3 regions of the Fructilactobacillus sp. YLN 2412 genome follow, and region 2 is predicted to be linked to each of the others. Evidence: riboswitches for the same ligand, from Rfam matches in the RefSeq annotation. Region 2 holds a riboswitch; each other region holds the start of a gene.

Region 1 (10,752 bases), 300 kb from region 2:
ACCAAGCGGATTTCTTAAGATTACCAGTGACATAATTGCAAATAAGACTCCAAGTACTAATGTAAATGGATCAAATTTTCTTTCTGAACTAAACATAAAATTATCCTCCCTCGTTTTCTTTATACAATCTTAATTATATCACAGATTCGGTTTTTATTATCGCTTGCTAGTGAAATCAAGCATTTTATAGTAAACTTAAAAAGAAAATGTCGGGTGTTAACTTACGAAAAGAGTTGTTGATTCAACATGAAAAAATTTTTACATGGAGCTAAATATTATTTAGCGGCTTTTATCATTCCAATAGTTGTGATTTTGGTGGCGTTTGCTTTTCGCGGCATTGAGCCATTTGGGAGTCATAATTTATTGGTGAGTGATTTGGCGACGCAATATCTGCCTTTTTTTGATTTTTTGCGCAGTCAGTTAGTGCATCATACTTTTAGTACATACTCATTTATGTTATCGCTTGGGGATAACGCCATTCCTATCTATACCTATTATTTGATGAGTCCATTGAATCTGTTAGTAGTATTTGTAAAGGCTGCTAATGTGCCTTTATTAATGGAAGCCATTATTGTGATTAAGATTGGTTTGATTAGCCTATCGATGGAATTTTTCTTGAATGTTAAGTATCATCGGCAAGATATCCAACAAGTGTTAGCTGCCATTGCCTATGGATTATGTGGTTTTGTGGCAATGTATTTTTATGATTTTATGTGGCTGGAAGCTTTAATGCTGCTTCCTTTGTTAACCTTGAGTCTAGAACGTTTATTTACTAAAGGTAAATGGGGCTGTTACGTTGCTGCTTTGACGATTGCTATCATTTTGAATTATTACATGGGTTACATGATGTGTATTTATTCTGTCATTTACTTCGTTTACCTAGTATTACTTCATCGACCTGCTGGAACTAAGTTTTGGTATTATTTGCGTGAACATGGAGCAATGACCTGTAAATATGTAATTAGTTCGATTTTAGCGGCGATGCTATCATGTTTCATGTTGATTCCCACGATTGTTGGAATGCTATCAACAGGAAAGGGAAGTCTTAGTTTAGTTAGTTTCTTACCTACCTTGCGGTTTTTACCTTCAGCATTTGTGAGTTTAGGCGTTGGGGCAACTAACTTTGTGGGAAGATTAAATCACGAACCGTCTTTCTTTATTGGATCGTTATTTGAAATTGGCCTTTTTGTTTTCTGGTTATCAAAACGAGTTAGTAAAAAAGAAAAACATGCTTCTTACTGGCTAGTAGGAGCAATCTTTTTTGGAATGCTGATTTCAACCTTTGATACAATTTGGCATATGTTCCAAATGCCAGCTGGATTTCCTTTCCGAGAAGTTTATATGCTGAGTTTTGTTGTAATTATGCTTGGGTATGAAGCTTATCTAAAGGGAGCGTTTCAAAATAATCAAATAGTTGTTAAAGCTGGAGCAATTATAGCTGGACTTGTAACGTTGGGTTATGTTTCAGCTGCCATCGAATATTTCATAGCGGGCAAGTTTGGCTGGTCAACTCCATTTTACGTTGCGAGTTACTGGCATTTGCCTTGGGCTTTATTGTTTATTTTGGCAACGGTCTTATTCCTACTCGCCATTAATCATTATGGTAATAGAGTCTGGTGGTTAATGTTGGTATTAGTAGCTTTAGAAATGGGTACAAATGCTTGGATGTCATTAGGCGGAACGCATGAGTATGGTAGCCAGAAACGGTTTGCTCATGCCTTTGATCAATCTGCCAAAATTATTAAGACAGAACAAACCGGCAAACACCAATTTGGGCGTTCTAATATAAATAACCAGCTTTATGGCAAAAGTTTTAACATTAACTACAATCAATATAATGATTCGCTTTTGTATAATTTCTTTGGCGTTAATAGTTATACATCTTCCCTAAATGTTCATACGCACGATTCGTTGTCTAAACTAGGATTATACAGTCGTAATGAACGACGAATTAGTGTTAATGGCTCGATGCCGGTGACTAATCAGTTATTAAATATTGATAATCACGTTCAGATTAACCGTAATGGGCAATATTATACTCGTCGTGATAATCGCTTTAACGGGCTTGGTTATGCTGTTTCCGATAAGATTAACGGATTGCACTTTGAACAGAATAATGTATTTAAAAACTTGAACTCATTAGTCCAAAAAGAAGCGGGAAGTCAGAAAAATTATTTTGTGGCGAACCAAATCAACCACGTTCAAGTTGAAAAACAGCGTCATGGATATCAATATACGGTTAAAACTACCCCGCAAATGAATGGTATTCAATACTTTGATTCACCAACAACCAGTCCTAATCAATTTTTACGGATTAAGGTTGATGGAAAACCCTTAAAAACTGCTTATCATCAGCTTGGAGCAGAGATTATCAGAGTGGGACGTTATCAAAAAGGTCAGTCATACACGATTACCTTTAATTCAAATCAGAAGGTTAAGCATTTAGATCGTGATTTAGCAGGGTTTGATGAAAATAAATTCAATCAATTTGTAAAAGATACTCAGCCATACAAACTCCAAGTTAAAGATCCACAAAAATTGAAATTTAAGGGTCATCATTTTGTTGGATTTGTCCGAACCACTAAACAACGTCTACAATTATTGATTAGTATTCCTTATGATAAGGGATGGCAGGTTACTGATAACGGAAAACCTGTTAGACTTAAGAAAGTAGTTAACGGTTTAACTGGAATTAAGTTAAAACCTGGAAAACACAAATTAGAATTCACATACCATACTCCTGGATTGTTAGTAGGCATTATTTTAACAGTGCTTGGTATTCTTGGAGTTGTTGGGGAATTAATCTACTTTAGAAGAAAAAACAAAAATAAGGAGAAATAAAATGGGAGTTACAGCTTATTTAGTTCGTCACGGACAAACATATTTAAACCTTTATAACAAAGTTCAAGGTTGGATTGATTCACCTTTGACTGAAAAAGGAATAAATGATGCCAAAGAAGCTGGTCGTCGTTTATCTGTTCTGCCTTTTGACGCCGCTTTTACCAGTGATTCTGGTCGAGCAGTTGAAACTGGACGTCAAATTTTAAAAGAAAATCCGAATGGGATTAATATTATTACCTATCAATACCCAGAATTACGAGAACAATTCCACGGTTATTTTGAAGGCGACAACTTGGAACAAATGTGGCAGTTTGTTGGAGAACAAGTTAAAATCACCAATGAAAAGGGTGTTTTGGAACACTTTGGACTAGAACGAGCTCGTGATCTAATTGCCAAAGCTGATTTATACCATAATGCCGAAGACAATCAACAGTTTTGGACGCGAATCGATCGGGGATTTGACCGTATCCGCGAAAATACTAAAGATGGTGAAATAATTTTGATTGTATCTCATGGAATGACGATTCGTTCGATTGTGGATCGTTATGCTCCTGAACTTGATCAAGGTCAGCCGGCCCAAAATGGAAGTATTACAAAATTAAATATTCTTCCTGATACGATTAAGGTCGAATATTATAATAAATTGGATGATAACATCTAATTTAAACCTAAATTAATGAATCTATGCTAAAATGAAAGCAATCAAATAAGAAGTTGGGGTGCCTTGAGCTGAGATTATACCCATTGAACCTGATATAGTTCGGACTATCGCAGGAAACTTATCTTAATTTATGCATGACAATTTGTCTTTTAAATTAAACAACTTTTTCGAGTTCTCAGCTCAATGCTGAGGACTTTTTATTTTGAATTAAATTAGGAAACAAGGAGTGTGATTGACATGAAAAAACAATTTCCAGAAGCATTAACGATTGCTGGAACTGATTCTGGCGGTGGAGCAGGGATTGAAGCTGACATAAAAACCATGCAGGCTTGTCAAACTTTTAGTACCAATGTAGTGGTAGGAGTAACAGCTCAAAATACATTAGGAGTGCAAGGACAATACCCGTTACCACGAGGAATTGTGAATGAACAGTTTAAATCAATTTTGGCTGATTTTTCGATTAAGGCGGCTAAAACAGGAGCGTTGTTTGATGCAGAACACGTTGCCATGGTGGCAGATAACTTAGCGCAGTATCATTTACAAAATGTAGTAGTTGACCCGGTAATGGTAGCCAAAGGCGGGGCTCATTTATTAACCGAGCAGGGGATCAAAACGCTCAAAGAAAAATTGTTACCACAAGCTGATGTAGTAACGCCTAATTTGCCGGAAGCAGAGATTTTAGCTGATCAAAAAATTAATAACGAGACAGATGTAAAACAGGCTGCTACAAAGATTCAGCAGCTTGGAGTTTTGAATGTGATTATTAAAGGCGGGCATGCACAGGATGCAACCGTTTCTGATTACGTTAAATTAGCAGATGGAACTGATTATTGGCTGACGAGTCCTCGAATTAACACAGAAAGAACTCATGGAACCGGCGATACTTTATCAGCAGCTATGGTAGCTTATTTAGCTCAAGGCGATGATCTTAAAACGGCCATTAATAAAGCACATCATTATTTAGCTGGTATCATTCAACAACCTTTGTATATTGGTCATGGACATGGTCCGTTGAATCATGGTAATTGGAAGGATGAGAATGATGAAATTTAAATCACAGATGCTGCAAGTTTATTTAGTGATTGGAACGCAAAATACTAATAATGATCCCCAACAATTGTTAAAAATTGTCAAAGAAGCACTTGCTGCAGGAGTGACAGCTGTACAGTATCGCGAAAAAGATGGAACAACTTTAACGAAAGCGGAAAAAATTGCTCTAGGACAGCAGTTGCATCACATTACGCAAACAAAGCAAGTTCCGTTATTTGTCGATGATGATTATGAATTAGCTCGTGCAATTGGTGCTGAAGGAATTCATGTTGGTCAAAGTGATAAACGTGCCGACGTGATTCACCAGTTAGCCCCTGATTTGATGATGGGGTTGTCAGTTCATAACTTAGAAGAATTAGAACACAGTCGGTCGTTCTTACCAGTTGTTGATTATCTTGGAGTTGGACCGATTTTTGCAACTTCTAGCAAAATTAATGTGAAAGCGCCAATTGGAATTCAGGGTTTAAACGAAGTAGTGGCACAAACTAACAAACCAGTCGTTGCGATTGGTGGAATTCATGAAAATAATGCAACTGATTTTAAAACTGAAAAAGTTGCAGGGGTTGCTGTGATATCAGCGATTACTAAAAGTTCAGATATTAAAAAGACCGTCCAAATTTTAAAACAGCGAGGAAATTAACATGAAGCAAGATTTTATTCAGCAAATTAGAGCTACAAGTCCGATTGTCTTAAATATTGCTAACTTTATTACTCCTCAACATGTTGCTGATGGAATTAACTATGTGGGAGGTTCTCCGATGATGGTAGCCGATCCGCTTGAAGTTAAAGACTTGGTAAAGCTAGCTAACGCCGTAACTATTAACATTGGATCAACTAATCCAGCTGCACAGCTCTGTGCTTTAAGAGCAGGAGAACAGGCTAATGCTATGCAGATTCCTGTGATCTTAGATCCGGTAGCGGTTGGTGCAACAGCTTTGCGAGAAGAACGAGTGAAACAAATTTTGCAAAATGTACAGATTGATACTATTCGCGGAAATGTTGGTGAGATTGCAGCATTAGCAGGTATAAATTGGCAAAGTCATGGGATTGATGCTGGAAGTGGAGCTGGTGATCCAATTCAAATTTCTAAAACGGCTGCGAAAATATTGCAGACTAAGATTGTGATTTCTGGACCTACTGATATTGTGACAGATGGTATGACTGTTTATCTGATAAAAAACGATGCTCCCATGTTAAAAACAAACGTGGGAATGGGTGATGTTTTAGATGGTATTTTAGGAACCGGTTTGAGCCTTGATAACTCATTAGAAACACTTGCTTATACCACCGGAATTTTACCAGTGGTAGCAGAATTGGCTACTTCGGAGCATAAAAAGCCTGCTACATTTTTGCAACACACATATGATAATTTAGCTAGTTTAGATGATAAAACCTTTTTTAAGCAACTAAAAATTGAAAAAAGATAAAAAAATCCATCTCATTGAGATGGATTTTTTGTAACTTTAAAGTTATTTTTAACTGTTGAATTTAGGCTTAAAAGGGTTAACATATATTTTAGTTGTTTTAAATTTTAAAGAGTTAGAATGATTTTAAAGATGAGGTGAACTATGATGGATCATAAAATGACAGATGATGATTACGCCCAGCTCCCAGTTGCCGAACTAGTGAAGGATTTAGGATCATCAGTTACTGATGGACTAACCAACACCGAAGTTCAGCAAAAGCTGAAAACCGTGGGAAAGAATGTCATTGAAAAGGGACAAAAAGAAAATGGATTCTTGAATTTTATTAAGAATTTCACTTCGTTGATGGCTTGTCTCTTGTGGGTTTCAGGTGTGATTGCGATTTTAGCAGGGACTCCAGAACTTGGGATTGCGATTTGGGCGGTTAACATTATCAACGGGTTGTTTTCTTATTGGGAAGAACATGCCGCCAAAAAAGCCACGGATGCTTTAAGTAAAATGTTACCTACATATGTAAGTGTGATTCGGGATGGGAAAAAGATTCAGGTTGTAGCTGAAGATTTAGTTCCTGGAGATTTAGTCGTTTTGCAAGCAGGAGATGCAATACCAGCTGATGCGCGAGTTTTAAATTCATCATCGTTGCAAGTTGATGAATCAGCTTTAACCGGTGAATCTGTCCCTGTCGATAAATTTGCCAATTATAAACATGGCGATGGCAAATTTGCAATTGATAATATTGTTTTTGCTGGAACGGTGGTTACTAGCGGAACAGCTACGGTTATGGTAGTTGAAACGGGTATGAATACTGAATTTGGTCAAATTGCCAAGTTGACACAAAATCAAAAAGGGACGGTATCTCCTTTAACTAAAGAATTAAATCGACTTACACGTCAGCTTTCTGTACTTGCTTTAGTAATTGGACTTGGATTCTTTGTTTTAGCTATTTTCTTTGTGCATTATCCAATTGCCAAATCATTTATTTTTGCATTAGGAATGATTGTGGCATTTATTCCTGAAGGTCTATTGCCAACAGTAACCTTGTCATTGGCACACGGAACCCAAGTTATGGCTAAAAAACATGCGCTATTGAAAAACTTGGATAGTGTGGAAACTTTGGGTGAAACCAATGTGATTTGTTCTGATAAAACTGGAACATTAACGCAAAATCAGATGACTGTTAATCACATTTGGCTTCCTGATAAGGAATACACGGTTACCGGAATAGGTTATTTTAACAACGGAAAAATTCAATTTAATCAGCAAAATGTTAATTTAAAAGATGAAAAAGATTTGTCACTGTTATTAGACATTGCCCTTTTAAATAATGATACGAAAGTGCAAGGCGGCGAAGAAGGGAAAACCGCACCTAAAATTTTAGGAACACCAACTGAAGCCGGATTAAACATTTTAACGGCAAAAGGCGGGTTGGATTTAGATCAACGCATGCAAGCCACTCCTCGTTTGAAAGAATTACCTTTTGACTCAACCAGAAGACGGATGACTACTTTGCAACAGGAACCTGATGGCAAAGTTGCTGTGTATGTCAAAGGGGCTCTATCGAACATGATGCAGGTCTGTGACCGAATTTTAATTAATGGCGAAGTCCGCCCCATGACCAATGCTGATAAAACTAAAATCGATCAAGCTAATCAAGATTATGCAGCCCAAGGATTACGATCATTGGCTTTTGCTTATAATACAATTACTGCTGATGATGTTTCTGGTGCTACGATTGAAAATACAGAACAGCATCTAATCTTTGTCGGATTAGCTGTTATGCAGGATCCGCCTCGAGAAGAAATTTATGATGCTGTGAAGAAATGTCACACCGCTGATATTAAAATCATTATGGTAACCGGGGATAGTTCTTTAACTGCTAAAAGTATTGCAGTTAAAATCGGAATTGTTTCTGACAAGGCTCGCGTAATTACTGGTGCTGAATTAAATCAGATGAGTGATGATGAACTACGTCAAGCAGTCAAAGGCGAAGTGATTTTTGCACGAGTTGCTCCTGAAGATAAATATCGAATCGTGTCAATGTGTCAGGCTAATGGTGAGATTGTCGCAGCCACTGGTGACGGTGTGAATGATGCACCGGCTTTGAAAAAAGCTAACATTGGAATTGCCATGGGAGTAACTGGTACCGATGTTGCTAAAGAAGCTGCCGATATGATTTTAACTGATGATAATTTTGCTTCAATCGTATCCGCAATTGAAGAAGGGCGAACGGTTTACAGTAATATCCAGAAATTTTTGGTATATATTTTTAATAGTAATTTGTCGGAAGCGTTTCCATCCTTACTGTTTATTATTTCAGGCGGTTTAATTCCTTTGGCATTAACGGTAATGCAGATTTTAACCGTTGATTTAGGAACTGATATGTTGCCAGCTCTAGGTTTAGGAGCTGAAAAAAGCGAGCCGGGAATCATGGAGCGACCACCGCGAAAACGGGATGCTCATTTGTTAAATAAAGGGATTCTATTAAAGAGTTTTTGTTATTATGGTTTGATTGGGTCTCTGGTTTCAGCTGCTGCATACTTCTTTGTCAATTGGCAGTATGGCTGGCCAAGTGTACCTCTAGCTCATGGAGGTTATGTATATGCAGCAGCAACTACGATGACTCTGGCAGCGATTGTCTTTTGTCAAGTAGCAACTGTGTTGAACTGTCGAACGGAAACCACATCATTGTTTAAGATTGGGATTTTTTCTAACCACCGAATTATGTGGGGAATCGTCTTTGAAATTTGTTTGTTGGCATTTTTGATCTACATGCCTTTTGTTCATGGACTCTTTGGAACTGCACCAATTAATTTGCTAGATTGGATTTATTTATTATGTATCCCAGTTCCGCTAATTTTAATTGATGAAGCACGTAAATGGTTTATTAGAAAATATCTGAATAAGAAGAAAACAGCATAATAATACAAAAAAGTCCAAGTAATTAAATTTTTTAATTACTTGGACTTTTTGCATGTAATATTTTAATTATTATGAACCATTGGCTTTATTAACTGCTTGGTTAACAGCATTTCTAAAACCGTTTTGATCTAAAGCAACTACACCTTTAATCGTTGAACCACCTGGAGAAGTTACCTGATCTTTTAAGATAGCTGGATTGGTTTTGGTATCAAGAGCTAATTTAGCACTTCCAAAAACCATGCTAGAAGCTACTTCATATGAAGTTTCACGATCTAAACCATTTTGCACGGCTGCATCTGAGAGAGCGCTTAAAAAGACATCCACAAAGGCGGGACCACAACCTGCTACGGTTCCTACAATACCAAGATCTTTTTCAGCGACTGGAACTAATGTACCAAGTGATTTTAAGATAGTGTCAGCAGTTTTTTTATCTTTTTCAGTTGCAGTGTCAGATTTAGCCATGGCAATACATCCAGCATTAACTGCAACCGGAATATTAGGAACGATAGCAACTACTGAATTGTCTGGAAAGACTTCTTTAAGTGAATCAGGAGAAACACCTTGTGCAGCTGAAATAATGATTGTAGAAGGTTTTAATTTTACACCATCTAAGATGTTGATGGTAATAGCAGCTGGAGTGGTAATGAATAACACATCCAAATTACTTAAGTCATCGTTTTTTGAAATTTGAAAACCAATTTCTTTTTGGAAATTTAAGAGACGTTCGTTAACATGATGACCTTTTACAAAAATATTATTCACATCATATTTGTTGGCTAAGCCGCGGATGATGGCACTACCCATGTGTCCAGCACCTAAAATACCGATATTCATAAATAAAACTCCTTTTGATTAATATTATTTTCCCAAGTATAACATGCACAATGTAAATTTTTGAAGGATTTGCGAATTGAATAAATTGGATTAGTTAGTAGGGGTGGTTTCTAAAGCCTGATCAAGGTCGGCATTAGTAATCTTAGTTAAATCTTCAGTACTGGGTTCATCTTTTTGAAAGGCAACTCGACGAGCTTGCGCTTGCAACATCGCTTGATAGACATTTCTTGCCCAGCGCGCATTTCCAGTTGGCTGATGTTTTTCAATGAAATTAGTAATCGTTTCTTGAAAGTATTTTTCGTCGCTTAGTTTGACAATTTCGTCATGAGTAATCATTTTAAATAGAATTTGGACTAATTCATCAGTAGAGTAATCGGCAAAGAAAATACGGTTAGGGATTCGGGATCTTAATCCTGGATTATCGTTTAGAAACTCTTCCATTTCGTTGGTATAACCAGCGAGAATCACAATCAAATCTTTGCGATGATTTTCCATCCCAATGATTAGTTGATCGATAGCTTCATGACCAAAATCAGTAGGACTGTCGGGATGGGAAAGCTGATAGGCTTCATCGATGAAAAGAACACCGCCAAGTGAGCTTTGGATAACCTTTTTGGTCCGATCAGCAGTAGTCCCTGTATAGTGACCGACTAGATCAGAACGATCGGTATTAACAAATTTGCTATCTTTGATGATGCCATTTTGATAGAGAATGGTTGCAAACAGTTTTGCAACAGTTGTTTTTCCCGTTCCAGGATCTCCTACAAAAACCATATGTTTACTAATTCCAGCTGGAATTTTAAGACCATGTTTTTCTCGAAGGTTATTCATTTTAGCAATGGCAATCATATCTGTGATTTGTTTTTTAGCACTGTCTAAGCCGGTTAAATTCTCTAATTCCTTTAAGGCATCGATGGAAGTATCTAGTTTTTCGATGTTAAGGTTTAAGTCATCACTGGATTGTTCTTTATTATTATCATCAGAATCAGTGGTTTTGTTTTTAATATCAGTTAAGTTGGATAA
Region 2 (10,752 bases):
AGCTAATGGTTCTTGTAATTGATGCTGATTAGTTAAAGTGTCGAGCTCTAAACCCACTAACGCATGATCTAAGACCTCTCGTTTGTGTAAGACTGTTTTAGTAATTTCGTCTATTTGTGTTAGTGAAGGAACGTTACTATATTGTTTTTGCAAATTATAGGCAAGTTGTGAGATGGTTCTGATGGTAATTCCATGATTTTTCAAAGATTTACAAACAAATTGATATGCTTCTTGATCTGGATATTTATAATTCATTGTTGTACCTCGTTTAAATTGAAAATGCTAAAATCTGGACAATTATTAGAATTCCAATAAAGATTAGCATGTCCTTTTTACTAATGACGACTTTGGTAATGAAAGTACGTGGTTGATTTTCAACAAAACCTTGAGATTGCATAGCTTGTGACAGGTCTCCTGACCATTGTAAGGCAACTAAGAGCGCTTTAAAATATAAAGTTGGTTTCCATGGATTTAATTGTTCACCACGCATATTTCCATTGGCGCGAATAATCTGAATTTCGTATTTTAAACGGGGGACTAGATTGATAGCTGCGAGAACGCCGTAGACAAATTTAGCGGGCACATGAAAATTTTGTTCTAGGGCTTGGGCTAAGCTAACGATGTAGGTGGTTAATGAAAAGCTTAGTCCCAAGTAGACATAGGCATAAAGACGAGTAAAAAGGACCATCCCCATATAAAGTCCGTGGCTGCCATAATATAGTTGGGAGAGAAAGATTCCCACGGCTGGGACAAATGCAATCAGACTAAAAATAGCAATCGTTTTAAAATGAACTCGGTGCCAGAAAAGGTAAATTAGGGATGCAGCAATTAAAAATAAATTAAGCCAAATGTTGGTTAAAAAAGAAATTTCAAATGCAATTATGAAAACTAATAATAACTTTAATGCTGGATTCATTCCAGGTCCTCCTTATACTGCAATTCTTGATTGGCGAAATTAACGTGATAATTAAAAAAGTCATTAAACTGATAGATTTGGTGACTAATTACGATGGTAGAATGACCGCGATTTAGAAAACTAGTTTGAATTAGATTTTGTACTTGTTTGATAGATGCAACATCTAAACCGGAAAATGGTTCATCAAGTAGCATAATTAGCGGATCTCTAATTAACATTAACAGGATTTGTAATTTTTTCTTTTGTCCGCCGCTCAAACTATAAACAACCTGATCCATTTTATGATCTAAATTTAGGGTAGCTAGTGCTTGTTTGATTTTTTCGTTCGTCCAAAAATCACTTAATGCATTTTTCTGTGCCAACATTAATTCTTCTTGCATGGTAACTGCTAAAAACTGGTCTGCTGCATTTTGAAACACGAGCACTAATTGTTTATAATATTTTTTATTTTTAATTTTTTGTATATTATTGTCATCTAATGTGATAATTCCCTGATACTTTTTAAGTTTACTAATAGAATAAAAAAGGGATGATTTGCCAATTCCACTTGCTCCTGTCAGAAGCGTGCACCCATTATAAAAAGCAAAATTGGATGCATTTAATAGTGTAGTGGCAGGAGTTTTTAAAATATAATTTGTTAAAGAAATAATTTTTGGCTTATTTTGCTTAGGAAGAGCAAACGAAATTTTTGGTGAATGAGAATTATTCAAGAGACTGTTCATTTCTGATAATGGTAATTCTGTAATTTGTTCTTCATGGACTTGAAAAAGATCATCTGCTAACCCAGCATAACCAGACAAATCATGATCAGAAATTACAATAGTTTTATGTTGTTGTTGTTTTAATTGCACTAATTTATTTAAGATATCGCGTTTGGAAGCCAAATCAATACTTGCAAATGGCTCATCTAACAAAATAATATCTGAGTTCATTGCAATTAGAGTTGCAAGGACTACTTTTTGTTTTTCACCCCCTGAAAGTGTGATGATCTCACGATTTCGCAATTTTTCAATTTCACAAAAGGCAAGTGCTTCATCAGTTCTTTTTTGAATTTCAGGAGAAGGTGTTTGAAGATTTTCGAGAGCGAAGATGATTTCTTCTTCGACTTTTTGCATGACAAATTGTTGATTTGGGTCTTGAAACATCATACTAATTAATTTTGATCGTTTTGTGGCTGAAACATTTTTGATATTAGTTGATCCTAGTATGATTTCCCCTTTAATTTCACACTTTTGATTTTCTTTCTCACTCAATCCAGCCGCTAAAGTTAAAAGAGTAGATTTACCACATCCGGATGGACCAGTTAAAAGCGACAATTTGTTACTTGGAAAAGTAACATTAACATCTTTGAAAATTGGTTTCTTATTGGATGTAAACTTAAAATAAAAGTTTTTTACTCCAATGTTTGGCATAATAGCTTCCTCCAAATAAAAAGCCGTCTCCTAAAAAGGAAACGGCTAAGTTTTTTGTTGTAATTAGACAACTGAATGTCACTTTATTACCTACGCTAGCATTACCTAGATCAGGTTCAACGGGTATAATCTCAGCCGTTATTGGCACCCCAGCTATTTAATTATCTTTATTGTATCAAACAATATTGCCTAGCGGTGAAAAGGATAACAATTAAATGACAAAAGTGACAGGATTACAATTTTGTATATTTGAAAACATTGTTCTAATCGGATTTCGTTAAAAATCATTTGGCAAACGATTGCTTCTCAATGATAATTAAGAAATATATTTAAAAGGAGAAAGAAAAATAAAATGAAAACAAAAGAAATTGCTTATTGTGGAATGATGGTTGCTATTATTGCTGTTTTAGGTTTAATACCACCCATTACAGTTCCGATAATTCCAGTGCCAATCTCATTTCAAACGATGGGAATCATGCTGGCAGGCTGTTTATTGGGAAAAAAGTTAGGCACTATCAGTGTAATAATCTTTTTATTGTTGGTAGCAGTTGGGATGCCGCTTTTAGCAGGATTTCGTGGTGGAATGGCTGTTTTTGCTGGTCCAACGGTTGGTTTTTTAGTTAGCTGGCCATTTTGTACATATTTGATTGGTTCGTTAGTCCAGCTAAACGATGGGAAGCATCAATTAATGGGTTATATAGTTGCCAACTTAATCGGTGGCATGCTATTAATGAATTTGATGGGAGGAATTGGATTATCATTAGTTACTCACATTTCGCTTGAAAAAGCATTATGGTCTTGTTTAATCTTTTTTCCGGGTGATATTGTAAAGGCTGTGATTGTAGCCATAGTAGTTTGGCGAGTGAAACAGCATCATTTTATAAAATTGTAAAAAATAACCTCTAACTGTAATTTTAACAGTTAGAGGTTATTTTAAATTAGATATCTAATTTTGGATCTTCAACCTTAGCATCAGCTTCTGGTTTAGATTCTTCTTTAGTATCTTTTTTCTTAGGCTCATCTTTAGTTGGCTTTTCTGGTTCTTCGGTTTCAATACCATAAGCAACTCGAACTTTATGAGTGATTTCTTCAACCATTTCAGGTTTTTCTTTTAAGTTGGCTACTGTTTTGTTAAGTCCTTGACCAAGACGTTCTTCGCCATATGAATACCATGATCCTGATTTGTTCACGATATCTTTTTCAACGGCTAAGTTCACCATGTCAGCTACTGGTTCAATCCCATGACCAAAGCTCATTAAAGTTTGAACTACTTTAAATGGAGGAGCTACCTTGTTTTTGGCCACTTTAATCTTGGTTTCTTTACCAACAACTTCTTGACCTTCTTTAGACTGTTTTCCACCACTAACTCGTAGACGAACACTTGAATAGAACTTCAAAGCCCGACCACCAGGAGTAGTTTCTGGACTACCAAACATTACGCCGACTTTTTCACGTAGTTGATTAATGAAAATAACTACTGTGTTAGTACGGTTAATATTGGAAGTTAATTTTCGTAATGCTTGAGACATCAGGCGAGCTTGCAACCCAACGTGAGAGTCACCAATGTCTCCTTCGATTTCTGACTTTGGAACTAAAGCTGCAACCGAATCGACAACAATTAAGTCAATTGCACCTGATCCGATTAAAGCATCCGCAATTTGTAGTCCTTCTTCACCTGTTCCTGGTTGTGAAAGTAATAGGTCGTCGATATCAACGCCTAATTCTTTGGCATATTCAGGATCCATCGCATTTTCAGCATCAATGTAAGCTGCTGTCCCACCGTTTTTTTGAATTTCAGCAACGGTTTGTAACGCGATCGTTGTTTTACCGGATGATTCAGCACCGAAAATTTCTACTACACGACCACGAGGAAATCCACCAATCCCTAACGCGATATCTAATGATAAAATCCCAGTTGAGATTGCTTCAACGTTAGTAGTAGGAGATTCTCCCATGCGCATAATTGCTCCGGTACCAAATTCCTTCTTAATTTGTTTTAATGCTTTATCAAGCTCGACTTGACGAGCTTCTTTAGCATTTTTTTTAGAACTTGAGGCCATAAAAACACCTTTCTATTTATTAAACATGAACATTTGTTCGTGTAACGATATTACTTATTTTACATTATTATTTACGTAAAACCAAGTAAAATAAATTAAATCTGTTTTTTAATTATATAAGGTTTGTTGTCATCATTATTTTTTTCAGCATGATCTTTTAAAAAAATGTCAAATGAATCATTGTTCTTACCATTTACAACAATTACGCTCGCATCTTCAAGGTTGTTGTGTTTTTGGCGATAAATCTTGGCACTGCGAACTGCCTCGTTATAATCTTGAAAGTTTCCTAATGAATTTCCAGGGTTAAAAAATACTGTTTCAGCCATCATATTACCACCTTTCATCCTAATTATAACGTATTTAAAAGTTAATGTATCTTTATGAAATTTTTAATAGTATAATTTTAAAAAAGATTTAATAAAAAACAAAAAATGATTAAAAAATAGGTTTAGTTGGAGGTTTGCGAAAAATGGGAAAAATTTGGGAGCGAATTACCCGAAAAGAAAGTCCGCAAAACTTGGAAGCAAAAGATGCTAATTTAACTCCGCATATGACTGCTAAAGATTTGCTAGGATTAGGCTTAGGTATGGTAGTTGGAACGGCAATTTTTACTTTACCAGGTATCGTAGCGGCTGAACATGCTGGTCCAGCAGTTTCCTTATCATTTGTACTGGGAGCTATTGGAGCTGGGTTAGCAGCATTAGCTTATGCCGAAGCTGCATCGGCTTTACCAGTCGCTGGTTCGGCATTCTCTTGGATTAGTGTCTTATTTGGAGAAGGATTTGGATGGATTGCTGGTTGGTTAATGCTTGCAGAATATTTTTTGGCGATTACCTTTGTGGCTTCAGGCTGGTCAGCTTATGTACAAGGATTCTTAGGAGAATTTGGGTTTCATTTACCACCAATGCTTACCTCAGGATATAACCCTAAAACTGGGGGTTTTTTTGATATTTTCGCAGCTCTTTCCATTATTTTAGTCGGGTTATTATTGAGTCGTAAGTTAAAAGGCGTTAATCGGTTGGAAAATGTTTTGGTAATTTTAAAAGTAGCCGTAGTGTTGCTATTTATTATTGTTGGTTTTACTTCGATTAAATATTCTAATTACCATCCATTTATTCCAGCCCATAAAGCTGGAACTTCATTTGGTGGATTAACTGGTATCTTAGCGGGAACTGCACAAGTTTTTGTAGCTTACGGTGGATTTGATGTGATTGCGTCTAATACCGCTGAAACTAAAGATCCGGGTAAAAATATGCCGCGGGGAATTATAGGAACGCTGATTATTGGAAGTGTCTTATTTGTTGGAGTTTCATTAGTGCTGGTGGGAATGTTTAAATATTCTGATTATGCTGGTAATGCCGAACCTTCTGCCTGGGCATTGCGCAAAGCAGGTCATTTTATTACTGCTAATATGTTGGCAGTAGTTGCAATTGTGGGGATGTTTGCTTCATTAATTGGGACCCAAATGGCCAGTTCGCGTTTAATTTATGCCTTTGGCCGTGATGGGCTACTGCCTAAAAAATTAGGTAAGGTTAATCAACGTCATATTCCAGGAAATGCTTTGCTGTTAGTAACAGTTGCAGCTGTATTAGTTGGATCAATGCTGCCCTTTACTTTTTTAGCAAATCTAGTTTCAGCCGGAACTTTAATTTCTTTTATGTTTGTTTCATTGGGAATTTACGCTTTACGTCCTCGAGAGGGAAAAGATATTCCAGTGCCCAAATTTAGAATGCCATTTTATCCAATTTTACCAGCAATTTCTGCCTTATTTTCTTTTGTGATTTTCTTAGAGTTGAGTAACGACGCTAAAATTTTGACTTTAATTTGGGCATTAATCGGAGTTCTTATTTATGTATTTTATGGGATGAAACATTCAAGTATTGCAACCAAAATAACAAAATAGAAAAGGTGATTGGTTTGAATGGGGAACTAACTGCAAAAACAGGAATCAAAGATACGATTCCAACTTTATCCGGATATATTGGTGTTGGATTAGCTTTTGGAATTGTAGCTAAATCTGCTGGTTTAAATGTGATTATGATTATTTTGATGTCAGCGATTACCTATTCTGGAGCAGCTCAGTTTGTGATTGTTAGTATGTTGGTTGCTGGTAGTTCCTTTTTTGCGATTATTTTATCTGTATTTTTGCTTTCAGCTCGTATGCTGTTAATGGGGATGACGGTGGCTCCCTATATGAAAAAGGAGTCAATGCTAAAAAATATAATTATTGGTTCATTATTAACGGATGAAACTTTTGCACTAAGTATGAATAAGTTAAATGTTACTGGGCGATTGTTGTCTTTTAAGTGGTTAAACTCAGCAAATTTGATTGCCTATTTAACTTGGGTAGTTTCATCTGGAGTTGGTGGTGCTTTAGGCGGATTAATCCCTAATCCAAATCAGTTTGGACTGGATTTTGCTTTTTTGGCGATGTTTATTGGATTATTATATTTACAAGTAATTGCTGACAAAACCATGGAATTTAAATTACAGCTAGCGGTGATCTCGATTACTTTGGGATTAACTTATATTGGTCTGATTTTCATCCCAAGTAACTTATTATTAATCGTTGTCACTTTAGCTGGATGCGGATTTGGAGTGTTTATAAAAGATGCCTTCTTTTAAATTTATTTTACTTGTTATTGTTGGATGCGGGTTAGTGACGTGGCTATTAAGGGTAATTCCATTTGTTTTATTAAAGAAATTTGAGTTACCGCGTTCCTTTGTACAATTTCTTAGTTTTGTACCGATTGTGATTATGGCAGCGTTATGGTTTAATGGATTATTTGTACAACATCTAGGGCATTTTCCCACGATTAATGTTCCTAATTTGTTAGCTTCAATTCCTACCATTATTGCGGCTGTTATTAGTAAAAATTTGTTGGTAATTGTGGCAGTGGGAATTGTTTCTTTGGCACTAATCAGAATATTAATATAAAAAATACCAAAGCTAATGGCTTTGGTATTTTTTATAAGAAGTAAATTAAAATAAGAATTAGGCAGAACATGATGGTCAGTGCAATAAAACGCTTTGACAAAATGGTATGTTGTTCGTGATAGGTCCAAAACATACATGCCAAAGTTATCACTAACGCTGCTACTGCCATAATTAGTAATTTTGTTAAAACTGCCTGATTACCCATTTAAATCTCCTATACTATTGAAGTTCAATTTGATATGCGTAACGGTCATCATCTTCAGCTTTGGTACGAATGATACCTCGTCTAGTAAATCCACTAGCTAAGATGATATGTTGCATTCCTTCATTTTTAGGATGGGTATCAATTCTGACATCTTTAAATCCTAATAAGTCTGAAATGGTTAATAAACCACTAATTAATTTATATGCAAGTCCTTGACCACGATATTCATGTGATACAGAAACACGATGAATGGCAGAATAATGAGCTTCAGAGCCGTTTTTCCATTCTCCTTCTTCCATTTCAAGATAATCAGGATCGATACCAAGATGAAGGGTAGCTGATCCAGCTACTTTTCCATCGATATCAAGTACATAACTAATGCCATTATCAATATCTCTTTTTATATCGGCTTGGGAAGGATATGTTCCTTGCCATTGGTTAATTCCCTGTTCTTTTAGGAAACCTCTTCCTGCATTGATAATTTTTGAGATTGCTGGTAAATCTTTTTCAGTTGCTTTTCGAACATAAGTACAAGTCATAATAAAACACATCCTCACTGTTTGGTTTAACGAATTTCAATTATAAAGAACTGCGGTAAAATTTACAACTAACAATAATTATTTCAAATGGATACTCATTGCCATGGCCATTCCTCCACCAATACACAATGTTGCTAATCCATTTTTTTGTTGAGTCCTTCTTAAATTATTAATGAGTGTGATTAAAATCCGAGCGCCAGAGTCTCCAAGTGGATGTCCCATTGCGATTGCTCCCCCAGTGATATTTAACTTATTATCTGGGATTTTCAAATCACGAGATACAGCAATACTTTGAGAAGCAAAAGCTTCATTTAGCTCGAACAAATCAAAATCTGAAATAGTTTTATTTTGTTTTTGTAATAATTTGTTTACAGCATAGTAGGGTGCGTATCCCATAATATTAGGATTGCAACCAGCTTCAGCATATTCGTCAATAATTGCTAAAGGTTTAATCCCTAGTTCCTCTGCTTTACTTTCTTTCATTAAAACAAGAGCAGATGCACCGTCATTTAAACTGGCAGCATTACCAGCTGTAACAGTCCCAGTTTTTTTAAATGCAGGATTTAATTTACTAAGCTGTTCTAAATTTGTATCAGGACGAACAGTTTCATCTTGAGTGTAAGTAATAGTTTCTTTTTTACCATTAATTGTGATGGGGATTATTTCATTTTTTAAGTAATCATTTTTGATGGCTTGGGCTGCTTTTTGATGTGATAATAATGAAAATCTATCTTGATCTTCGCGAGAAATATTGAATTTTTCTGCGACATTTTCAGCTGTAATACCCATTGGTTCATTTGTTTTAGCATCATTGAGACCATCAGTTTCGATACTGTCTTCCATGGTAAAGGCACCAAATTTATGCCCTGTTCTAGTTTTTGAATTTAAATAGGGAGCATTTGACATACTTTCAGTTCCACCGGCAACAACAATCTCTGCATCGCCATTTAAAATGGCAGTTTGCCCCATTCTAACAGCTTTCATACCAGATCCGCATACTTGATTAATGGTACAAGCAGTGCTGGTAGCCGGGATACCTGCATTTAGTTCAATTTGTCGAGCAATATTTTGACCACCACCTGCTTGAATTACGTTGCCAAAAATAACTTGGTCGACCGCACCTGGATCAAGATTAACTGTGGTTATAGTTGCTTTGGCTGCAATTGTCCCTAAGTCTACTGATGATAAACTTTTTAAATTACCGTTAATTTTACCGATTGGAGTACGTTTGGCACTTACGATTGCAATTTTTTCCAATGATTATTACGCTCCTTGTGTTAATTTATGTTTACATTATACCTGGAATGTTTTTGATAGTATAATAATGGGAATGAAAGGATGAGAAAAATGGATAAAGAAAAACAAGTTCAACAAGTTGGGGCAATGATTGATAAGTGGTTGGATGCAATTGATTCTGAAAATGATGTTAAAAGATTAGATCCGGATCGAATTCGTGAGATTGATGCTATTATAGATAGTTTTGTTGAAATTGCTATTGTTGGTTTGAATAAACAACCTAATCAATGGAATGATGAAGTAGTTGGTGAAGTAATGTTTTCTCGTTTTCTACTATTATTAGAAGAAAATGAAAAAACTACAAGCTTATATGAATTAATTCCATTTGCATTAAAAAAATTATTTGGTTATTTAGGAAAACAAGGTTTATTACAAAATTCTTCTCATTTGATTGATTGGGTTAATATTAATTCTAAGGGATTAACGTCATTGTATGATCCAAAGTTTGATGCTTTTTATCGTGATTTGTCTGATGCTATGCGTAGAGAAGGAATTAATACGCATGACAAGAAGGCAGTTGATGATTTCACAAAATTATATTTAGAACAACATCCAGATTCTGGGATTGAATTATATAGTGATGATAGAAAAAAATAATTTGACTTTTTTTGACCAAGTTGTTGACATGGTATTTAGGAGGGTGTATATTATTAATTGTCGTTTGAGGGATGGCAAGTTTTTATGATTAATGAGTGAAAATAAATTTTTTAAAATTAATTGTTAAAAACGTTTGACATTCTTTGACCAATGAGATATACTAATAATTGTTCGTTAGGAAATGACTATGAAATGTTTTTACGGATTAATCTTTAAGTAATTGAGTTTTTTAAAATTAATTAAGTAAAATCATTGACAATTATTTTTAAACGAGCTATGATAGTAAATGCACTGCAGAAGCAGTGCAAGAGTAGATCTTTGAAAACTGAACAAGATTTTGATTACAAAAGTGTAAGGTAATCTTTAAACTTAGTTTAAAGGTTAAAACATTATGCAAAGTCAATTTGCTTTAAGAAATAAAATAAATAAGAGCTAGTAAAGTTCTCATTTTTAAAATGAGAGTTTGATCCTGGCTCAGGACGAACGTTGGCGGCGTGCCTAATACATGCAAGTCGAACGAGGTCTCCTAACTGATAGCTGGTGCTTGCATCAGCTTGACGATAGATCTGACCGAGTGGCGAACTGGTGAGTAACACGTGGGTAACCTGCCCAGAAGAAGGGGATAACACCTGGAAACAGATGCTAATACCGTATAACAACGAGAACCACATGGTTCTCGTTTGAAAGATGGCTTTTATGCTATCGCTTCTGGATGGACCCGCGGCGTATTAGCTAGTTGGTGAGATAATAGCTCACCAAGGCAATGATACGTAGCAGACCTGAGAGGGT
Region 3 (10,752 bases), 210 kb from region 2:
ACTCCTTCTAACAGCTGTTGCCGACTCAAGACCTGAGAATCATGTTTGATTAAATACAGTAGTAATTTGAGTTCTTTAGGGGTTAACCCTAAATCTTTGTGATTTTTAAAAGCTTTATATTTTTGTTGATCAATCACCACGTCATCAATGATAATTTGCGGTTGTTTTGGTAATTTTGGCGGAGTTTTAGGGATAATTAATTGTTGATACAATTTTTGTTTTTGTTCTAGACGTGCGATTAATTCCAAGTATGAATAAGGTTTGATTAAATAATCATCAAATCCGGCTTGTAACACCTGTAATACGTTGTTCTTATCTTTATCCAACATTAGGATTGGAACCTGATATGTATTTCTAATTTTACTTAGTTCTGCTTGATAATCAGTATATGGAAAAGTCGTTAAATCCCAAAAAATCCCGACACTTTTCTTTTGCAACATCACAGTTTTAAAATGTTGCAGTGAATCGAGTGTATCAACGAAATATTCTTGTTCGTTAAAAGTTTGACTAAAATCAATTGCTAAGCGTAAATGGCTTGTTACTAACGTTACGTGCTGCAAGTCGTCACCTCGTATTTTAATTTACGTAATCTTTACATAAAGCCAACATTACCTTTACATGAAGTAATTATACTTAGTTTTGTAATTAAATAAAGCAATTACTAGGAGGTTGCTGATGCATTACCAAAGATTATTACCAATATGTTTGGCAGCGATTGGAGTTTTAATGTTAACCGGCTGTGGCAATAAGGATAAACAGAATTCAGTTACATCTGTAGGTTCAACTGCGATGCAGCCGTTAGTTCAAAAAGCCGGAAGTGATTATCAAGCAGACCATCCCAAAGTCAGCATTACGGTTCAAGGTGGTGGGTCTGGAACTGGATTGAGTCAAGTTGAAACTGGAGCGGTAAATATTGGTAATTCTGATGTTTTCGCTGAACAAAAAGATGGAATCCATGCCAAGAAACTGATTGATCATCAAGTGGCAGTTGTGGGAATTGCCCCAATTACTAATCCCCAAAATGGGGTTAATAATCTTTCGGAAAAACAACTTGAGAAAATCTTTCTTGGAAAAATTAAAAACTGGAAAGAAGTCGGCGGGAAAAATTTACCCATTATTGTTATTAATCGAGCTCAAGGTAGCGGGACCCGTTCGACATTTGAAAAGAAAGTTTTAAAAGGTAAAGATGCGGTTAAGAGTCAGGAACAGGATTCAAACGGAACGGTGCAAAAAATTGTGGAAAATACTCCGGGCACCATCAGTTATTTATCCTTACCATATCTAAATAACCAAGTTAAAGTTTTGAGTGTTGATCATATTCAACCTAATTATCAAAATATTACGACTAATCGTTGGAAAATTTGGTCATATGAACATATGTATACCAATAAGCAACCTAGTCCAATCACCCAAAAATTTATTGCTTACATTATGTCAAAACCAACTCAGCATAAATTAGTTAAAGAAGCTGGTTATGTTAGTATTCATGATATGAAAGTGCAAATGGATGCTGCTGGTAAAGTAACGAACAAACCTAAATAGGAGGGAGTTTGAGATGAATAAAATGCAGCAAAAACTTTTGCAGCCTAGCAAAGCTACTCGGCAAGACCGATTTGGAAAAATGATTAGTTTGATTTGTATCGGCTTTATCATGATTCTGACGGTTGCTATCATTGGTTTCATTGCTATTCATGGGTTAGCTACCTTTTTTGAAAACCACGTTTCTGTGATGCAATTTATTTTTAGTAGTAATTGGAATCCAGGACAATTAGGCAAAAATGGTCAACCGCAAGTTGGAGCTTTTGCAATGATTGTTGCTTCCTTTGCAGTTACTTTGCTGGCAGCAATTTTAGCCACACCGTTTGCTATCGCAGTTGCTTTGTATATGACTGAATTAGCACCCAAACGCGGAGCAAAAATGTTACAGCCAGTCATTGAATTACTGGTAGGAATTCCTTCTGTTGTTTATGGATTCATCGGTTTAGTAGTAATTGTGCCTGCTATTCGTTCTGTGTTTGGTGGAACTGGATTTGGAATTTTAGCCGGTGCGATTGTATTATTTGTCATGATTTTACCAACGATTACTTCTTTGACCATCGATAGTCTACAACAGGTTCCAGACCATTATCGTAAAGCATCGCTTGCTTTGGGAGCGACTAAATGGCAGACGATTTATAAAGTAATCCTGCGAGCAGCATTACCTGGAATTTTAACTGCAATTGTCTTTGGTATGGCTCGGGCATTTGGAGAGGCCTTAGCTGTGCAAATGGTAATTGGAAATGCTGCTTTGACACCAACTAGTTTAACCTCGCCAACGGCAACCTTAACCAGTCAGTTGACTTCACAAATGGGAGATACAATTATGGGGACTCTGCCAAATAACGCATTGTGGTCATTGGCATTAGTACTTTTAATCATGTCAGTAATTTTTAACTTGTTGATTAAATTGATTGGAAAACGAGGAGAAATGAAAAAATGAAAAACTCAGTAAATAAGAAAGCGGAACGCGCCAATCAAGTTGCCTTATTAATCATCAAAGCAATGGTTGGAGTAGTAGTCTTAATCTTAATGGCTTTGTTGGGTTATATTTTGATAACCGGTATTCCGAATGTTTCATGGCACTTTCTGACATCTCCTTCCAAAGATTTTGGAGCAGGAGGCGGAATTGCCAACGAATTATTTAACTCTGTTTATATTTTAATAATCACACTGGTAATTTCTTGTCCGCTGGCCTTAGGAGCTGGAATTTATCTATCAGAGTTTGCAAAGCCTTCCTTTTTAACTAGTACAATGCGAACAACGATTGAAGTTTTAAGCTCGCTGCCTTCCATTGTAATCGGTTTGTTTGGATATTTAGTTTTGGTAATTAAATTTCAATTTGATTTTTCGATTATATCTGGTGCATTTGCTTTAATGTTTGTAAATATTCCCTTATTAACCAGAAATACAGAAGAATCGCTGAAAGCTGTTTCACATTCTCAACGTGAAGCAGGATGGGCACTTGGTTTATCAAAGTGGCGAACAATTTTAAAAATTATTTTGCCAGCCGCTGTCCCAGGATTAGTAACCGGAATTATTTTGAGTGCTGGACGAATCTTTGGTGAAGCAGCCGCTTTGATTTTTACGGCGGGTCAAAGTACTCCCGTGATTAGTTACGCTAATTGGAATCCATTTAGTCCTACCAGTTTTTTGAACCCAATGCGACCAGCTGAAACTTTGGCAGTTCACATTTGGAAATTAAATACGGATGGAATTACGCCGGATGCAACGCAAATTTCTAGTGGAGCTTCTGCAGTTTTAATCATTGTTATTTTGGCAATTATTTTACTTTCCCGTTTCTTAGGCAATTATCTATACAAGAAAATGAGCGGAACGAAGTAGAGAAAGGAATTTCCAGTGAATAAATATAATTTAACGGAAAACTATCTGACAGAGATTACCGACCCGATTGCGATTGAAACTAAACATCTCAATGTATTTTATGGAAACAAGCAGGCAACTTTTGATGCCAATTTGAAATTCCCTAAGCACAAAATTACAGCCTTGATTGGGGCTTCAGGTTCGGGAAAATCTACTTTTTTACGGAGCCTAAATCGTTTAAATGATGAGATTGCGACAGTTACAGGAGAAATTAAATATCAAGATGTTGATATTAATGGAAAAAATATTAATGTTTACGAAGTTCGTCGTCAGATAGGAATGGTTTTTCAACATCCCAATCCCTTTGCTAAATCAATTTACGAAAATATTGCGTTTGCACTCCGTCAAAATGGAATGACTGATGATTTAGATCAGCGGGTTGAAAAAAGTTTGAAAGATGCCGCCCTTTGGGATGAGGTTAAGGATAAGTTAACGACTAGCACACTTTCCTTATCAGGTGGTCAGCAACAGCGACTGTGTATTGCAAGAGCAATTGCCGTTCAGCCGGATATTTTATTGATGGACGAACCAACCAGTGCGTTAGATCCGATTTCTAGTCGTAAAATTGAAACAACCATGCAGGAATTAAAAAAGAATTACACCATTATTATCGTGACACATAATATGCAGCAAGCAGCTCGATCTAGTGACTTGACAGCTTTTTTCCATTTAGGTCATGTGATTGAATATAATCAGACTAAAAAACTATTTACGACTCCCAAAATGCCGGCAACTGAAGATTATATTTCCGGACATTTTGGTTAAGAAGGAGGATATGATGACTACTAACGAAACGGTGATTACTACCAAGGATGTACGGTTGTATTATGGTGAGTATGAAGCTTTACACGGCATCAATCTTGATTTTCAAAAAAGCCAGATTACAGCTTTGATTGGACCTTCTGGATGTGGTAAATCAACTTATTTACGTTGTTTAAATCGGATGAATGATTTGATTCACGATGTGACAATTACAGGTAGTTTTAAAATTGATGGTCATGATATTTATCGTCCGCAGCAAGATGTGGTTTCATTACGTAAAAAAGTTGGTATGGTATTTCAACAGCCCAATCCGTTTCCTTTTTCAGTGTATGATAATGTAGCTTATGGACTGCGAGTACAGGGAATTAAAGACAAAAAAATAATTTCACAAAAAGTTGAAGAAAGTTTAAAACAAGCAGCAGTTTGGGATGAGGTAAAAGATGATTTAACTAAAAATGCCCTTTCATTTTCAGGCGGACAACAGCAGCGAATTTGTATTGCCAGACTCTTAGCGGTTAAGCCAGACGTGATTTTGTTAGATGAACCAACCAGTGCATTAGACCCGATTTCTAGTGCTAAAATTGAAGAAATGTTATTGCAAATTAAGGACCAGTATACGATCGTTATTGTGACCCACAGTATGCAGCAGGCCTCACGAATTTCTGACAAAACAGCTTTTATGCTTAATGGTGATCTAGTGGAATATGGTGATACGAAAAAAATCTTTTTGAATCCTGAACAGGAAGCTACTAGTGATTATTTAAATGGTAAATTTGGTTAGTTAAACTAATAGGGGGTAAATTATGAGTACAGTATTTGAAGACCGATTAGAAAAATTACGGCAAAACTTCACCGACATGGGTGTTGATGTGAGTGAACAGATTTACCAATCGACTAAGTCCTACATTGACCATGATGTAAAGCTGGCACAACAAGTAATTGACGGTGACGGTGAGGTGAACGGCAACGAAATCAAATTGGAAAAACGAGCTATGGATTTGATTGCGTTACAACAACCGGTGGCCACTGATTTTCGCGTGATTATTAGCTACTTAAAATCTAGTACTGATTTGGAACGAATCGGTGATAATGCAGTTGGGATTGCAAAAGAAACTATTCAAGCTAAAGGGAATCCCCGCATGCCAGATGTTGAAGAAGTAATTGCTAAAATTACAAAACATATTCGTAAAATGTTAGAACAGGTTTTGGAAGCTTATACTACTTTTGACGCCCGGATTGCTCCGACAATTGTCCAAGAAGATCACAAAATTGATGAATATTATCAAACAACTCGGAAGGTAATTACTACTGGAATTCTCGCTAATCCAGAAACGGCAATAGCAGCATCGAGTTATTTAATGGTGATTAGATTATTGGAACGAATTGGTGATCATATTGTTAATTTGGCTGAATATCTGGTTTACTGTGATACTGGTAAAGTAGTTGAGTTGGGTGAAACAGACCAGGAATTAAGATAATCTCTATCAACTATTTTTTATTAGTGAGCTTGCGTTTGTAATCATAAGTAGTTAATTATAAATAAATTCCTTTTTTGTAGTACAATCATAAAAAGTACATTTATGGTGAAAGAGGTTAGATTATGTCTTATTCTGTGGGATTTTCCCAGTCATTGGAGATTTTGTTTTACATTGAATTAAAAACAAAAATGGGAGCAGAGACATATTTAACCATTCAACAAATTTCCCAGACTTTAAATATTCCGATTCCCAGTGTTAAAAGATTAGTAGGGATGTTAAAAAAGTCAGATTTGATTGATTCTAAAAAGGGAACTAAAGGTGGTTTAGCATTGGCCAAAGCTGCTGATAAAATCCGATTTTATGATGTTTTTGAAGCAATTGAGGGATCGAGTGCCCTCTTTAAAGTGTATGATGACTTTAATCCGGAATCATTTATCCATCAGTCAGAAGCTGAATATATGCTGAATCAAATTAAAGCTATTTTAAACATCACTGAGAAGCAAATGTTAAATGAATTAAAGCAAAAAACATTGGCGGATCTTTTTAATCATTGAAATTAAATAAAGTGCTGACTAGCTAGCCTTCACTGCTAATCAGCACTTTATTATTTTTGTGGATATGCTTGTTCCCAAAATTTTAATTCCCATTGGCAACTATCTAAAAAATAAGTTTCAGCTTGCCTTAACTCAGCATTAGTTGCTGTGTTAGCTAGTTGGTCAATTCGGTTAAAGAAATGTTTTGACATATCAATATCTTCACTATTAGTTTTTCCATAAAATTCAATCCATTCTGTAAAGGGATTATTTTTTCCGGTCTTTCCTTTCGCTATCATTTTCTTCGCTAATACTGTATAAGTCCATGGACAAGCGGTCAGAGCTGCTAAGGTATTTAAGAGCGAACCCGAATCGGCTGCTGTTTGCATATGCTCTAAATATCCTTTGGTAATTGCACCCATTGGTTTATTTGCTTGATCATCATAATTGACTCCGGCAATTTCACAAAACATTTCGTGGGGCGAATGTTCATGGCCGATTTCAGTTTCAGTATCTTTCATTAATTGGGTTTCTTGGTTATCGTTAAGATTATCTGTTAATGATTGATAGGTAGCAATAAACCCCTTTAGGTACTGTTCGTCTTGCTGAACATATTTTAATAAGGCTGCCTTAGGGACATAACCGTCACGGATTCCTGTCACAAACGGATGATGATTGATGTTTGTCATGATTGGCTTAGCCTGTTGCTGTAAGTGCTTTGAAAAAGCTATTTGCATTACTATTACCTCCAAGATATTATCTAGGGCAAGAAAAAAGCCCTCAATAATTTGAGGACTTAAGATTTATTTACATAGCAAAATAGAGTAACTTTTATCATATGTAACGTTTCCCTTCGCTAGTACTAACTAGAGCAGGTTCAACGGGTATCATCTCAGCTGAAAAAAATCAGCACCCCAAACTATTTAGTTTTAAATACTTTGCTAGTATAACGGTAAAACAAGAGTTTAACAACTAATAGATGTTTGGTAGAATAAAACAACTTGTATTGGAGATGAAAAGATGCGACGCAAACACCGAATAAAAAAATCCCATAAAGGCTTCTGGATGACTTTGATTATTTTAGTACTGATTTTGGCTGGTATGGGCTGGTATGGAACACAATATTATTCAAAACAAAACCAAATCAAACAGTTTATTTCAGGAATTGAAAATAATGAGAATAAAACCATTCTTAATAACTTAGTGGTTTCTGATAAAAATGTCACGGTTAATTCTGCAAGCATTCAACCGCTAATCAATTATTTCCAACAAAATCCTGCCGCGTTAAAGCAGTTAAAAGTAAGTCTATTGAATAATGATTCAGAACAAGGGTTTAAAGCTGTGCATCGTGGGAACTATTTTTTGATTTTCCCCCATTATAAAATTGAAGCAACCGCCATCCATCCGTTGATTAAGTCAAATTATGCTGGAGTGCCGGTTAAAATTGATGATAAAATCATTGGAAATACAGGTATAAATGATAGTTTACGCGCTCCAGCTATGATGCCCGGTTTTCATTCAGCATCTGTGAACTTAAATCTTAATAATCAGCCAATTAAAACGAATAAACAGTTTAGTATGATAGCCGGTCAAAACGAAACGGTTTCCATCCCACTTAAAATCATTAATTTTAATGCCAAAGGATTAGCTAATTCCCAAATTTTTGTCGATGGAAAACAAGTGGGAATGATTGGACCTGACGGAAAGGGAACAGTTAAAAATGTTCCAATAAAATCCGATAGTACCAGTTATTTAAAAGTTCCAGTTGATAAAAAGACGGTTAAAAGCGATGTTAAATCAATTGGAATGAAAAATAACAATCAAACATTAAAATACAAATTTGCTAACGTAGCTAGTAAATCAGATTCCACTAATTTATTAAATGATATTTGGAGTGCCGTAAATGATGGTACTAACAATAATAAATCACTTGATGATGCTAATGTTGACGATTTATTTGCTAAGGGGAAAAATGGGGATGCCTATCATTCATTATCTGACTTAATTAATCATAATCATGACGATAAAGCTCATTATGATAATTTAAAGTTAAAGATTACCAGCTTGAAACCAGCAGGCGACATGGAAACAGAAGTTTTATATCAAGTTAGTGTAGATGTTGATAAAGATAATCAAACTAATCATGAAACAACCCAATATCGTGCGGTCATTCAGCGTGAAGGATCTGGAGATTATGTGCTAAAAAGTAATGATCAAGTTAATAATTAATTAACAGGGTCGCGATTCTCATAAGAATCGTGGCTTTTTTAACGATTAGTAATAATAAAATTGGCGATAACTTGAGCCATTTTTTTATAGGTTGATGCATTAGGATGCAATCGCTGATCGCCTAATGCTGTCCGATAGTTATTAATATCAATGAGATGTGGAGCGGTTTTTCGCCAATTTAAAATTGGTAAATTATTTTTTTGATAAACTTTTGTTAGCATCTCTAAGAGTTCGGCAAAAGTATATTGAGCTAATCCACTTACATTTAGATTGTCAATGCCGCCATCAAAACGATTAGTTGGTAAAATTCCAAGGAGATGGATATTAGGATTTTCCTGTTTAATTTTAGTAATATTCTTTTGTAAAATTCGGCTAACTATTTCCAAAGTTTCATAACAGTGAGCAAAATCATTGGTACCATATGCAATGGTTGCGACTTGATAATCTTTAAAATTATGTGTATTAACTTGATAAGTTAAGTCTCGCTCGGTATTCCCAGAGATTGAACCGGCATTGACACCGGCGTTAGTAATTTCAAAATTGGGTAATAACTTTGCCAAATAATAAGAAACGTTGTGGGTTAAGTCTTTTTCGCCGTCAAAACCGTTGGTAATCGAGTCGCCTAAGAGAATTAAATTTTCTTTTTTTGTCATCATTATCAGTCCTTTACGTATTTATTTATAGATAATTTTAACGCAATTTAGCTGAGTTATTGCTAGGAGAAGTTTCTTAAGGTATTATTAAGATAAGATGATTACTTTTTGGAGGGTTTTAAGTGAGTTATAAGCGAGTAATTTTAGTGGATTTAGCTGCATTGGGGTTGCGCTCCAATACGGAATCTGCACAACACAATTCAGATAAGAACACTATGTTGACCCACGTTTTAAAGCATTCATCCGACTTTGCTCTGCCGTCGTTACATAAACTGGGGTTATTTGCGGCTTATTCAGATGCTGATTTTGGGGACAGTAATGAACCAATTGCTACTTATGGATTGGCATTGACACGATCAATCGTGAACAAACCATTGTCTGGTTTGCGTGAAATGTTTGATTGTTCTTTGAGTTATCGAGTTTCCAGTGTTTTTGAAGAAGTTGCTAAACGCAGTGAAACAGTGATTATTTCCCGCTTTTTGAGTTATTTGTTTGCCCAAGAGTTTTGTAATCTTTTCCAAATTGGGACTGATGAAGCAGCTTTTTCGGAATTAGATCATCAATTAGAAAAAGTAGAAACTGGCTTTATTTATGCACAACTTCCTGATTTGCAAGAATTTGATGAAAAAAACCAGGTAAACAATTTTATGTCTGAGTTATCAGTTGTTGATAATTATCTTGGTAAATTAATGAATAATTTACATGATGATGATTTATTAATGGTGGTTTCCAGCCGAGTAGGAGATGCTCAATCGCGTGACGGATTTTCAACTTATAAGATTCTTCCAGCAATGTTATATAATAACAAAGCCCAAAATCATCACTTCCAGGAAGAACCTTATGTTTGCGAAGTCGGATCGACAGTATTAGCTGCTTTAGGATTACAGGACAGCGTTATTTCGCCAAAACACAGCTTGTTGCCTTTCATGAAGTAACAATTTAAATTAATTGATACTTACAGGACAAGAGGGGAATTTAATCAATGAACACATATCTGATTGTTAATATTATTGGAGTGTTGGTCTTTTTAGGAATCGCATTTCTTTTTTCTAAAGATCATAAAAATGTTAATTGGCGTTCAGTTGTTATCGTTCTAGTTTTAAACTTAGTAATTGCGTTCTTTCTAACAAACTTTAGTTGGGGAAGAGACATTGTTAAAGGTGCAGCTAGCGGATTCCAATGGCTGGTAAACATCTCTTATACCGGGATTGCTTTTGCTTTTCCCGACTGGGTTCATGTTAAACAAATGAACTTCTTTACTTCAGCTTTACTACCAATCTTAATGATTGTTCCATTGTTTGATATTTTAACTTACTTTGGAATCTTGCCATTTTGTATTAAGTGGATTGGTCGAGGAATGGCATTTGTAACTGGTCAACCTAAATTCGAATCATTTTACGCAGTTGAAATGATGTTTTTAGGTAATACTGAAGCTATGGCTGTTTCAAGTGTTCAATTAAAACATATTTCTAGTAAACGAGTTTTGACCATTGCGATGATGTCAATGTCATGTATTACCGCAGCGATTGTGGGTGCCTATGCTCAAATGGTGCCTGGTCAATATGTGTTAACGGCCATTCCGCTGAACATTTTAAATGCGGTTGTTATTACTAATATTTTGAATCCTGTAAAGGTTACTAAAGCCGAAGATAAGATTTACGAAGTCGGCGATTTAGG

What was found. A riboswitch is a leader RNA that binds a small molecule or an ion and turns the genes downstream of it on or off. The one in region 2 is predicted to bind thiamine pyrophosphate.
Region 1: linked by a shared signal. The riboswitch ahead of thiD (bifunctional hydroxymethylpyrimidine kinase/phosphomethylpyrimidine kinase) and the one ahead of AC0GLR_RS06965 (ATP-binding cassette domain-containing protein) in region 2 are both predicted to bind thiamine pyrophosphate.
Region 3: linked by a shared signal. The riboswitch ahead of AC0GLR_RS05935 (TenA family protein) and the one ahead of AC0GLR_RS06965 (ATP-binding cassette domain-containing protein) in region 2 are both predicted to bind thiamine pyrophosphate.

The regions. Positions count from the first base shown of each region.
Region 1 is NZ_CM183165.1:210,679-221,430, forward strand. It holds gene AC0GLR_RS00845 (HdeD family acid-resistance protein) at 1-96, opposite strand, end outside; gene AC0GLR_RS00850 (YfhO family protein) at 247-2,841, shown strand; gene AC0GLR_RS00855 (histidine phosphatase family protein) at 2,843-3,502, shown strand; TPP riboswitch at 3,547-3,635, shown strand; gene thiD (bifunctional hydroxymethylpyrimidine kinase/phosphomethylpyrimidine kinase) at 3,740-4,555, shown strand; gene thiE (thiamine phosphate synthase) at 4,542-5,192, shown strand; gene thiM (hydroxyethylthiazole kinase) at 5,194-5,979, shown strand; gene AC0GLR_RS00875 (cation-translocating P-type ATPase) at 6,121-8,895, shown strand; gene proC (pyrroline-5-carboxylate reductase) at 8,965-9,729, opposite strand; gene AC0GLR_RS00885 (AAA family ATPase) at 9,820-10,752, opposite strand, start outside.
Region 2 is NZ_CM183165.1:1,375,316-1,386,067, reverse strand. It holds gene AC0GLR_RS06975 (phosphatidylglycerophosphatase A family protein) at 1-255, opposite strand, end outside; gene AC0GLR_RS06970 (energy-coupling factor transporter transmembrane component T family protein) at 269-916, opposite strand; gene AC0GLR_RS06965 (ATP-binding cassette domain-containing protein) at 913-2,328, opposite strand; TPP riboswitch at 2,399-2,490, opposite strand; gene AC0GLR_RS06960 (biotin transporter BioY) at 2,681-3,220, shown strand; gene recA (recombinase RecA) at 3,267-4,388, opposite strand; gene AC0GLR_RS06950 (hypothetical protein) at 4,484-4,714, opposite strand; gene AC0GLR_RS06945 (APC family permease) at 4,858-6,291, shown strand; gene AC0GLR_RS06940 (AzlC family ABC transporter permease) at 6,306-7,013, shown strand; gene AC0GLR_RS06935 (AzlD domain-containing protein) at 7,000-7,326, shown strand; gene AC0GLR_RS06930 (GNAT family N-acetyltransferase) at 7,546-8,070, opposite strand; gene AC0GLR_RS06925 (thiolase family protein) at 8,149-9,327, opposite strand; gene AC0GLR_RS06920 (hypothetical protein) at 9,418-9,963, shown strand; rRNA gene AC0GLR_RS06915 (16S ribosomal RNA) at 10,415-10,752, shown strand, end outside.
Region 3 is NZ_CM183165.1:1,167,987-1,178,738, reverse strand. It holds gene AC0GLR_RS05975 (winged helix-turn-helix domain-containing protein) at 1-560, opposite strand, end outside; gene AC0GLR_RS05970 (phosphate ABC transporter substrate-binding protein) at 676-1,542, shown strand; gene pstC (phosphate ABC transporter permease subunit PstC) at 1,556-2,479, shown strand; gene pstA (phosphate ABC transporter permease PstA) at 2,476-3,381, shown strand; gene pstB (phosphate ABC transporter ATP-binding protein PstB) at 3,397-4,185, shown strand; gene pstB (phosphate ABC transporter ATP-binding protein PstB) at 4,199-4,963, shown strand; gene phoU (phosphate signaling complex protein PhoU) at 4,986-5,660, shown strand; gene AC0GLR_RS05940 (Rrf2 family transcriptional regulator) at 5,783-6,214, shown strand; gene AC0GLR_RS05935 (TenA family protein) at 6,265-6,930, opposite strand; TPP riboswitch at 7,025-7,120, opposite strand; gene AC0GLR_RS05930 (TcaA second domain-containing protein) at 7,214-8,422, shown strand; gene AC0GLR_RS05925 (SGNH/GDSL hydrolase family protein) at 8,461-9,075, opposite strand; gene AC0GLR_RS05920 (phosphopentomutase) at 9,198-10,010, shown strand; gene AC0GLR_RS05915 (NupC/NupG family nucleoside CNT transporter) at 10,058-10,752, shown strand, end outside.